DNA from 3 places in the Mesorhizobium sp. WSM3879 genome. Region 3 is predicted to be linked to each of the others. Evidence: predicted binding sites of a transcription regulator. Region 3 holds the regulator's gene; each other region holds the start of a gene.
The links. The regulator LexA, encoded in region 3, represses DNA repair genes until DNA is damaged. The targets are predictions, from matches to a motif close to TGTTCNNNNTGTGTTCNG.
Positions count from the first base shown of each region.

Region 1: a site for LexA is predicted at 1,773-1,790, ahead of CK218_RS06445 (sel1 repeat family protein). Genes of this name have one in related genera too.
Region 2: a site for LexA is predicted at 1,118-1,135, ahead of CK218_RS07390 (DNA recombination protein RmuC). Genes of this name have one in related genera too.

Region 1 is NZ_NSFZ01000002.1:654,463-657,736, forward strand. Features, by position in the region: gene CK218_RS06430 (AMP nucleosidase) at 1-438, opposite strand, end outside; gene CK218_RS06435 (hypothetical protein) at 566-760, opposite strand; gene CK218_RS30500 (hypothetical protein) at 793-945, opposite strand; gene CK218_RS06440 (DUF2147 domain-containing protein) at 1,147-1,488, opposite strand; gene CK218_RS06445 (sel1 repeat family protein) at 1,924-2,190, shown strand; gene CK218_RS06450 (ABC transporter substrate-binding protein) at 2,562-3,274, shown strand, end outside.
Region 2 is NZ_NSFZ01000003.1:169,252-172,525, forward strand. Features, by position in the region: gene CK218_RS07380 (plasmid stabilization protein) at 1-115, opposite strand, end outside; gene def (peptide deformylase) at 534-1,064, opposite strand; gene CK218_RS07390 (DNA recombination protein RmuC) at 1,168-2,418, shown strand; gene CK218_RS07395 (GFA family protein) at 2,434-2,838, opposite strand; gene CK218_RS07400 (cation diffusion facilitator family transporter) at 2,873-3,274, opposite strand, start outside.
Region 3 is NZ_NSFZ01000004.1:289,386-292,659, reverse strand. Features, by position in the region: gene CK218_RS11370 (ComEC/Rec2 family competence protein) at 1-1,071, shown strand, start outside; gene lexA (transcriptional repressor LexA) at 1,055-1,789, opposite strand; gene glp (gephyrin-like molybdotransferase Glp) at 1,906-3,111, opposite strand; gene moaC (cyclic pyranopterin monophosphate synthase MoaC) at 3,113-3,274, opposite strand, start outside.

The DNA of each region.
Region 1 (3,274 bases), on a different contig from region 3:
GAACAGGTCGCGGATCGGCCGCCTGATCCGCTCGGCAGCCGTACCATCGACATAGGTGCCCTCCAGGAAGGCGAAATGCAGCGGGATCGGCGTCGTCGATTCCGACACCGTGACCTGGACGCCGTGATTGCGCATGATGAGCCGAAGCTGCTCGACGAGATAGTTCTCGAACAGCTTTGGCTGGGTGATGGTGGTGGCAAAATGCCCGGGCGTCGGCATATGGCCGTAGGCCTGGCGCGAGTCGATCTGCGTGAACGAGGTGGTGGTGACGCCGATCTGCGGATAGAAGGCCCGGTAGCGCCTGCTCTCGTCGCCGCCGGCGGCGAGCTTGGCGAAGGAATCGCGCAGGAATTTGGTGTTGCGGTCGTAGAGCGCCTCCAGCGCCGCGACCGCCTTCTTGGCGTCGTCAAAACTCTGCCTGCCGAAAGGCTCCGGCATGACGACCGATTCGATGGCTTGGGGGTAGATTCGCTTTTCCATGGCCCAATATAGGGATTTGGAAGAGCGCTTGGGAGGGGGAGGCGGGCGCGAAGCCCGCCTTGCGGAGTATTTTTCTCTGGCCGTGTCAGCCACGCTGCAGGCTGACCAGCAGCACGAAGCCGATGCCTGCCTTCTTCGGCGTTGGCGCCTCGATGACCGAACCGGCGTCGGCGCGCATCATCGGCACCGCCAGCACAGGAGCGGCAAGCACCATCAGGATGAGCATCGCCCGCGGCAGGAGCCGAAGAGCTTTGAGGGTGGAGGCAGCGATGCGGTTCATGGTGGTCGTTCCGGTTTCGAGTATTGGTCGTTTCAGCGGCCGAAATGGTTCATGCAGTCCAGCCGGCAGGTATCGGCCATTCGCGGTGAGCGCGCCGGACGGCCGGCTTCGGCCACGAGGATGGCGAAGAACATGCCGAACAGGCTCATCAGCAGGCAGACGATGGTGAAGCGGCGGACAAGCATTGGTCTCTCCTTCGATGGCGAGGAGAATGCCCGAACGCCTCTGAACCGGTTCTGAGACCAATATTCATCTGCGGTTCAAATTGGCTGATGGGGTCATGACCGGCCGAAGGCCTGCGAAGTGCCTTGTCCAGGCTCAGAAACGGCGCTCAAAAGGAAAACGGGGCGCCGGGCCCCGTTTTTGCATCGTCATCCGTTCGACTGTCAGAGCTTGTGCCAGGTCTGGGTCTTGCAGATCAGTCCGCCCAGAACGCAGCCGCTCATCTTTAGCGAGGTGCCGGAAAGCGTCGCCTTGCCGGAATAGGTCTTGTCGGTTTCCGGGTCTGTTATGGTGCCGGTGTACTTGTTGTCGCCGGCCGCCTTGAAGGAGCCGATCGTCTTGCCGGCATATTTGCCGGACTTGAGCGTGATGGAAAACGCCCCGCCGCCGGCGATCGCCGCTGTCGATCCGGCCTGCGTCTTCCAATTGCCCTCGATCGGGTCGGCCGACGCGGCGCCTGCCATCATCAAGGTGGCCGCCAGGGCCAGGCTGACTTTTCGAAACATGCTTGTCCTCCCTTTAGGGTTCCGGCGGGCCTCGTTCCGCCTCTCTGTCCCTTACGCAAACGTAAAGCTAATCCAGCCATCGCCAAAACGAAAGCCGTGCCCCGACGGAAGCTTGCAAGGATTTTGGCCGGGTCGATCGTTGAAAATGAACGGATGGCGAAAAAGGCTTCGGTTTCCGTGGTTAGCGAAGTCTTGATTCCCGCGCCCCAAATTTTCGACGAATTTGGCGCAGATCGGCTGAATTGCTGGATTCCTATGCTTAACGGTTCTTCGCGTTTACCTCTTGTTTTAGCTTTGTTTTCTTCAAATTAAGCAAGCCATTTAACGACGGATTCAAGGCGAGCCGTCATCCTCGAAAGCATCGAAAGAGCGGCCCGCCCAGGGGACTTCCAGGGACAGAAGGAGGCAGCTCTCGGGAGCAGACAGGGGATTGAAATGGCACGCTTTGAAATGCTTGAAGCCGGCTTCGGCGCCATGGGGGCAACTGCCCAGGCCGACATTCTTTTTGAACTGGGCATGATGTATGCGACCGGCCGCGATTGCGAGACCGACGTCATTGCCGCCCACAAATGGTTCAACATCGCCGCGATCAAGGGATCGCTCCGCGCCGCCGAGCTGCGCTCGGAATTGTCGGCATCGATGTCGAAGGCCGAGATCGCCAAGGCGCTGCGCGAAGCGCGCGAATGGATGACGATGCACTGATTTTGCGGGGTAAGGCCCGAAAGCTCTTAAAGGGACAAGGCCGCAAAAAGACGGCCGGTTAACCAGACCAAGAACGCGGCAGGTCAACGAACTCAAGCCGTGCGACAACACAGGGAAGCGAGCGGGTTCAGGCGCGCGGGGCGCCGGGAAGCTCGACTGCAAAAGCCGCGACCGGCCGGGACAAGGCCGGCACGGCTTTTGCATTTGCGCAGTCTCCGGAACGGCGGCTTGGCCCAAGAACTCCCCGTCGAAATGAACCAAATCCCGATACATTGTGCTCTCGACAGTTCCGGCGAAGGGTGAAATTGTCCCGGCTCTCTGGAAGAAGCGTGGCCGGAACGGCCGCGCGCAAGTGGAGGAGTTCTATTGTCATGAAAAGATTGGGTATTTTGAGCGCGGCCGCATTGGGCCTGACGATGAGCGCATCGGTTGCCTTCGCCGACGACATCACGATTTCGGTGGTCGGCCCGATGACCGGGCAGCTCGCCAACATCGGCGACCAGTTCAAGCAGGGCGCGCAGGCCGCGGCGGATGCCATCAATGCCGCCGGAGGTGTCAACGGCAACAAGATCAAGATCGACATCCAGGACGACCAATGCGATCCGAAGCAGGCCGTGTCGGTCGCCAACCGCATCGTCGCCAACGGCGTCAAGTTCGTCGACGGCCATGCCTGCTCGGGCTCGAGCATTCCCGCTTCCGCCGTCTACGCCGAAGCCGGCACCCTGATGATGAGCCCGGCCTCGTCTAATCCGGAACTGACCGACGCCGCGGCCAAGGCCGGCTGGCCGACGATTATGCGCCTCTACACGCGTGACGATGCGCAGGGCGCTTTCATCGGTCCATGGATCGCCAAGAAATATGCCGGCAAGAACGTCGTCGTCCTGCACGACAAGAGCGCCTACGGTCAGGGCGTTGCCGATGCTGTCAAGGCGACCATGAATGCAGGCGGCCTCAAGGAGGTCGACTATGAAGGCATCAATGCCGGCGAGAAGGACTATTCGGCTTTGGTCACCAAGCTGAAAGAGCTCAAGGCCGACGTCGTCTATTTCGGCGGCTACCATCCGGAGGCCGGCTTGATCCTGCG
Region 2 (3,274 bases), on a different contig from region 3:
CACTCATGCCCTTCCACAAAAGATCGATGGCTTTGCCCGATAGGCTCTGGCCGACTTTTCGAGCGGCTTGCTCAATTTCGCGCTTTAGGGGTTCTGGTACATTTCTGATTAGCATATCGCTCAAGGCTAAGCCTCCAATTTGATATCATGATATCATGGTTAGGCGATTTGCTCAATCATACCCAGCAGGGATTTGCGCGGCGCTTAAAGACTCTTCGGTAACCAAGTTCGAATGCTTTCCTTATATGATTCGGGCCTCTTGCCCCTTCGGAGCCATTCATATGAAGACTCGTCAAAAGACATTGGGGCGTGTCGTACGCCAGGTTCAAATCGCTCGATGAGGAATCTACGAAGGGCGAGTTGTCCAAACGACGTGAGCGAGCATTCGCTGTCTACCTCACGCCGCTTTTTGCAGTGGCATTAGTCGTGGTTTAATATTCTCGCCAAAGTCTCGCGCGCTTGCGTTTGAATTGGCTTCCAAAGCCATCGAAGTCGGGAAAGACTGGATCCTGCGTGGAATGCTCGAATGAGGTTCAGCCCGCCATCTTGCCCGGCGCCTTGTCCTTGGCGAGCTTCTTGAATTTCCTGACCACCATGTCGCGCTTCAGCTTCGAGATGTGGTCGATGAACAGCACGCCGTTAAGATGGTCGATCTCGTGCTGCAGGCAGGTCGCCATCAGGCCTTCGGCCTGCATCTCCTGCAGCTTGCCGTCGCGGTCGAGATATTTCACCCGCACCGCTGCGGGACGCTCGACCTCGGCATAGTAGTCAGGGATCGACAGGCAGCCTTCCTCATAGACCGAGCGCTCGTCGGAGCTTTCGAGGATTTCCGGATTGATGAAGACATGCGGCGCCGGCGGCTCGCCTTCCTTGGCGAGGTCGATGACCAACAAACGCCGCGGCTCGCCGACCTGGATCGCCGCCAGCCCGATTCCCGGCGCGTCATACATGGTTTCCAGCATGTCGTCGGTGAGCTTGCGCAAGTCACCGTCGACGCGCTCGACCGGTTTGGAAACCTGGCGAAGGATCGGATCGGGAAGGATGATGAGCGGCTTGATCGACATGGCGTCTCACCTAAGACGTCGATGGAAAAGCGTCAACCGGGGCGGCTTTGACTTGTTCACGTTTTGATCTGTGCCAGCAGAGCGAATCGGCTATGCTGCCCAAATGAACGACATGACCTCGATCCTTTCGCAACCCGTCGCGCGGCTCGGCGCCACCACAATCAGGCTCGGCGAGGCGCTTGGCTTCGGAGCGCTGCTGCTGCTGGCGCTGTTCCTGGCGCTCGTCATCGCGTTGTGGCGCGCGGGAAAGGCGCGCGCGGCAGCGGCGGCAGAAGCGGCCGACCATGCCCGCGACACCGAGGCCAGGATGGCGGACATTCTTCAGGCGCAGGCGGAGATGCAGGGTCGCATGGGCGCGATCGCCGAAGTGTTCGGCGCCAGGCAGGCCGAGCTCACCCAATCGCTCGGACAGCGGCTCGACGCCATGACCGGCCGCCTTGGCCAGACCATGGCCGAGCAGACCAAGTCGACGCATGAGAGCCTGGCCAAGCTGCAGGAGCGGCTGGCGGTGATCGACACGGCGCAGGGCAACATCCAATCTTTAGCCGGACAGGTCGTGCAGCTGCAGGCGATCCTCTCCAACAAGCAGACTCGCGGCGCCTTCGGCCAGTCGCGCATGGAGGCGATCATTGCCGACGGCCTGCCGCACGGCGCCTACGAGTTCCAGGCGAGCCTTTCCAACGGCAGCCGGCCCGACTGCCTGGTGCGGATGCCGAACGGCGCGCCGATGCTCGCCATCGACGCCAAGTTTCCGCTGGAGGCCTGGAATGCCATTCGTGCCGCCGAAGCCGCCGACTTGCAGAAGGCGGCGGCGCAGGCGTTCCGGCGCGACATCGAGGTGCATATCCGCGATATCGCGGAAAAATACCTGATCCAGGGCGAGACGCAGGACACCGCCTTCATGTTCGTGCCCTCGGAATCGGTGTTCGCGGAGATTCACGAGAATTTCGAGGCCGTGGTGCAGAAGGCGCACCGCGCCCGCGTCGTCATCGTCTCGCCGTCATTGCTGATGCTGTCGATCCAGGTCATCCAGGCGATCCTGAAGGACGCGCGCATGCGCGAGCAGGCGCATCTGATCCAGGGCGAGGTCATCCGCCTGATGGAGGACGTGGCGCGAGTCGACGAGCGCGTGCGCCGGTTGCAGACGCATTTCGGCCAGGCGGCCAGGGATATCGACGACATCCTCGTCTCGACGACGAAGGTCACCAAACGCGGGCAGAAGATCGAGGCGCTGGAGTTCGCCGAGGGCGAACCCGAACCGCCACGCGGTCCTGCCAAGGTGGAGGCGGGCGCGCGCGTGGCCGATTCCAAGACGGGTCAGCTCAGGCTGCGCGTCGTCGAAGGCGACGACTGAGCTGCCGTAACTCCGTTACTGCTCCTCGATGGTGGTGATGCCTTCGATTTCCGGCAGCCAGTGCAACGCCGAGCGGTGCCAAACCTGTCTTCTCGGCACCAGCTGGTCGCGCTGGCGCGCCGTGCCCACCCGAATGCCGTAGATTTTCGGTCCATCGCCGACCGACGTGGCATAGAGATGCGATCCGCATTCGCCGCAAAACCCCTGAGCGCGCTTAGCGCCGCTGGATCCGGTCTTGATGTAGACCTTCGGCGTGCCCTTGGTAATCCGGTAATCCTCTTCTGGCGCGCCCACCGTCACGCGAAAGGCCGTTCCCGTCAGTTGCTGGCAATCGGTGCAATGGCAGATCGAGGTCTTTTCGGGATCGACCTCCGCTTCGTAGGTGATGGCGCCGCAATGACACCCGCCGTCGATTCTCATTCGGCATGCTCCCAAAAGATTGCTTCGCTCAAATCTAATCCTCTTCGAAGGCCCCGGCGATAGCCTTACGCCTGCGCTCCCATGTGCCGGTCGCCTGCGGCTTGACGAACAGCCTGGTGATTTCGGGCATGTCGCTTTTCAGTCGCGCCTCCACGCGTTCAACGCAGGCTTCGATCTCAGGCGCCGTGAGATGATCCTCGAATTCGATGCTTAGGCCTGCGACGATCTCCTCCGGGCCGATATGGACGCTCAGTATGCCGTTCGCCCGCTGCACGGCCGGGTCTTCCTGAGCGATCGCCAGAACCTTGCGCTGCACCTCGGGCGAAGCGGGCTCACCGATGAGCAGACCCTTGCTCTCGCGCGCCAAGAAGATGGCGGTGGCGCCCAGGATGACGGCGATGCCGATCGAGCCGGCGCCGTCGAGCTCGGGGATACC
Region 3 (3,274 bases):
GACTACCGCGCCGGCAAGGTGAGAGCGCCGCCGGAAAAGCGTTCGTTCCTGCGGTTCATGTCGCACAAACTGGCAGTCGGAGCAGGTGGCGCCGCAATGACGTCGATCATTGCCGGAAGTGCCACGGCGCTGTTTGCCATCTGGCATTTCCAGCGCGTCTCGCCGCTCAGCCTGCTGGCCAATCTCGCGATCATGCCGATCGTCACGATCGTGATGTTTCTGGCCGTCGCCAGCGCGGTCATGATGCCGTTCGGCTTCGACGGGCCCTTCCTCTATTTGATGGGCAAGGGCCTGGCGGCGATGATCGCGATCTCGGCGTGGATTTCGGAGTGGTCGCCGGTCGATGCCGTGGGCCTGATCTCGATCCATTCGGTGCTGCTGGCGACGATCGCGCTCGTCATCGCCACGATGGCGACTACGTGGCTCAGGCTGACCGCAATTCCTTTCGCTGCCGCGGCCGTCATGATCATCCCGCAGGTGCGCACGCCGGACCTGCTGATCTCGGAGGACGCGCATCTGGTGGCGATGCCGATCGGCGGCGGCGAACTCGCCATCAATCGCGCCCGCTCCAACGAGTTCACCACCGATAACTGGAAACGTGCGCTCAAGGCCGAAACGATCGTGCCGCCGGAGACATTCGCCAAGGGCACGCTGGACTTGGCCGATCCGGTCGACCTGCCGCCTGGATCGCCCTTTTACTGCACGGGCGATCTCTGCATTGGCCGGCATCCATCAGGCGCGATCGTCGCGCTCGCCGAGAACCGCGAAGCTGCCCGGCCTGCCTGCGACTTCGCAGACCTCATCGTCATCAACGACGCCACGGCCTACAATCCCTGCCGCGATCCACGTATCCTCGTCGTCACCAAGCGGCAGCTCGCGCGCGACGGCAGTGCCGCCGTCTTCTTCGATCCGCAATCGGCGACGGCGCGAGCAACCATTCAATACGCCGTCGAAAAACCGTACCGCCCTTGGCACGAACAGCGGCGCTACTCGCGTGAGGCGAGGGGGTTGGCGCCTTACAAGAAGCCCGAGAAGGAAGCCAAGCCGCAGCCCCTCAGTAGCGGCGGATGAGCCCGACGAGCTTGCCCTGAACCTTGACGCGATCGGGACCGAAGATGCGCGTCTCATAGGCCGGATTGGCAGCCTCGAGCGCGATGGAGGCGCCCTTGCGGCGGAAGCGCTTCAGCGTCGCCTCCTCGTCGTCGACCAGCGCCACGACGATCTCCCCGGGGCTCGCAGTGCTGGCGTTGCGGATGATGACCGTGTCGCCGTCGAAGATGCCGGCCTCGATCATCGAGTCGCCTTTGACCTCGAGCGCGTAGTGCTCGCCGCCCGCGATCATGTCCGGCGGCACTGTGATCGAATGCGTCTGGTGCTGGATGGCGTCGATCGGCACGCCGGCGGCAATGCGACCCATCACCGGGATGGAGACGGCTGAACCGGCGTCGTCGTCATTGCTGGGCGTCGGCGTGCGGGCGGGCGCCGCGGGTTTGATCTGGCGGCCGAGATTGCCTTGGCCGCCCTGGATGACGCTCGGCGAGAATTTCTTCGCCGCATTGAGGCCGGGCGCGATCGAGTCAGGTAGGCGCAGCACTTCAAGGGCACGCGCCCGGTTCGGCAGCCGGCGAATGAAACCGCGCTCCTCCAGCGCCGTGATCAGGCGGTGGATGCCCGATTTCGAGGCAAGGTCGAGCGCTTCCTTCATCTCATCGAAAGACGGCGGAATGCCGCTTTCCTTGAGCCGTTCATGGATGAACATCAGCAGTTCATGTTGTTTGCGCGTCAGCATGGCGGCCCCCATGGGTTCTGAAACCAGAATCAGAAAAACAAACCCAGAACAAACACTATCTGTTCCAGTTGTGTTCCGCAACCGTTTAAAGTTTAGTGAATGTGTTGACGTTTTGTTCAGCGTAACATCAGAACGCTGCATTCCTCGCCGGCTTCAGCCGCCGGTGCGAAGGGTTGGCGCACGATCAGGCCATTGGCATCGGCGAGAATCCTCAACATCGAGGAATCCTGGATGCCGAACGGTGTTGCGATCAACGCCCCCGCATCTTCGCGGACCACGGCGCGCACATAGTCCTGCCTGAGATCGTTGGCGTGCATTGCGACGCCTAGCCGGGCCATGCGGATTTCCTGCCGGCAGGACCGGCCGCCCAGCCGCGCCAGAAGCGGCTTCAGGAACAGCTGCGAGCAGACCAGGCTTGCGACCGGATTGCCGGGCAGGCCGATGCAGCGAATGTCGCCGAGCCGGCCAAACATCAACGGCTTGCCGGGACGCATGGCGATCTTCCAGAAGTCGAGCTGCATGCCTTCGCCGGTCAGCACGTCGTGGATCAGGTCGTGGTCGCCGACGGAGGCGCCGCCAAGCGTGACGATGACGTCGGTGCCGGCCTTGACCGCCTTCTTGACCAGGGCCGCGATCGCGTCCTTGCGGTCGGCGGCGATGCCGAGGTCGAGCGCGCGCGCGCCGACCGACTGGGCCGTAGCTGTGACGCCATAGGCATTCGACGAGATGATCTGGTCGGGGCCGAGCGCGCTGCCCGGCGGCAGCAATTCGTCGCCGGTGGCGATGATGGCGAGCAGCGGCTGCCGCACCACGTTGAGACTCGGATGGTTGGCCGATGCCGCCAGCGAAAGCGCCGCCGGATCGAGCTGGCGGCCTTTTTCGAGGAGCAGGTCGCCCTCGCAGAAGTCGAGGCCGCGGCGACGGACGTTTCGTCCCTCCGCGGTCGGCTCGGTCACTTCGATGCCGCCGCCGCCGAGATCGCGGACATTCTCCTGGATAACGACGGTATCGGCGCCTTCGGGGAGCGGCGCGCCGGTGAAGATGCGCACGGTCTCGCCCTTGCCGACAGAGCCGGTGAAGCCACGCCCGGCGGGCGCCATGCCGATCACGGAGAGCCGCGCCGGCGCCGAGGCCACGTCGGCGGCCCTTACGGCATAGCCGTCCATCGCCGACGCATTGAAGGGCGGCTGGGTGCGCAGAGCCACCACCGGGTCGGCCAGAACCCGGCCGGCGGCGTCGGCCAGCGGCACGCTTTCGCCTGGCAGCGCGGTCGCGCCGTCCAACAGCCGCTGGAGCGCGTCGGCGACCGGAAGCAAAGCCATGCTACAGACCTGCCTTGTAGTCGCCCGACTTGCCGCCGGTCTTCTCGACCAGCCTGATGCCGGAAATCGCCATGCCGCGGTCCGCTGCCTTGGCCATGTCATAGATGGTGAGGCAGGCAACCGACGCCGCGGTCAGCGCCTCCATTTCCACCCCGGTCTTGCC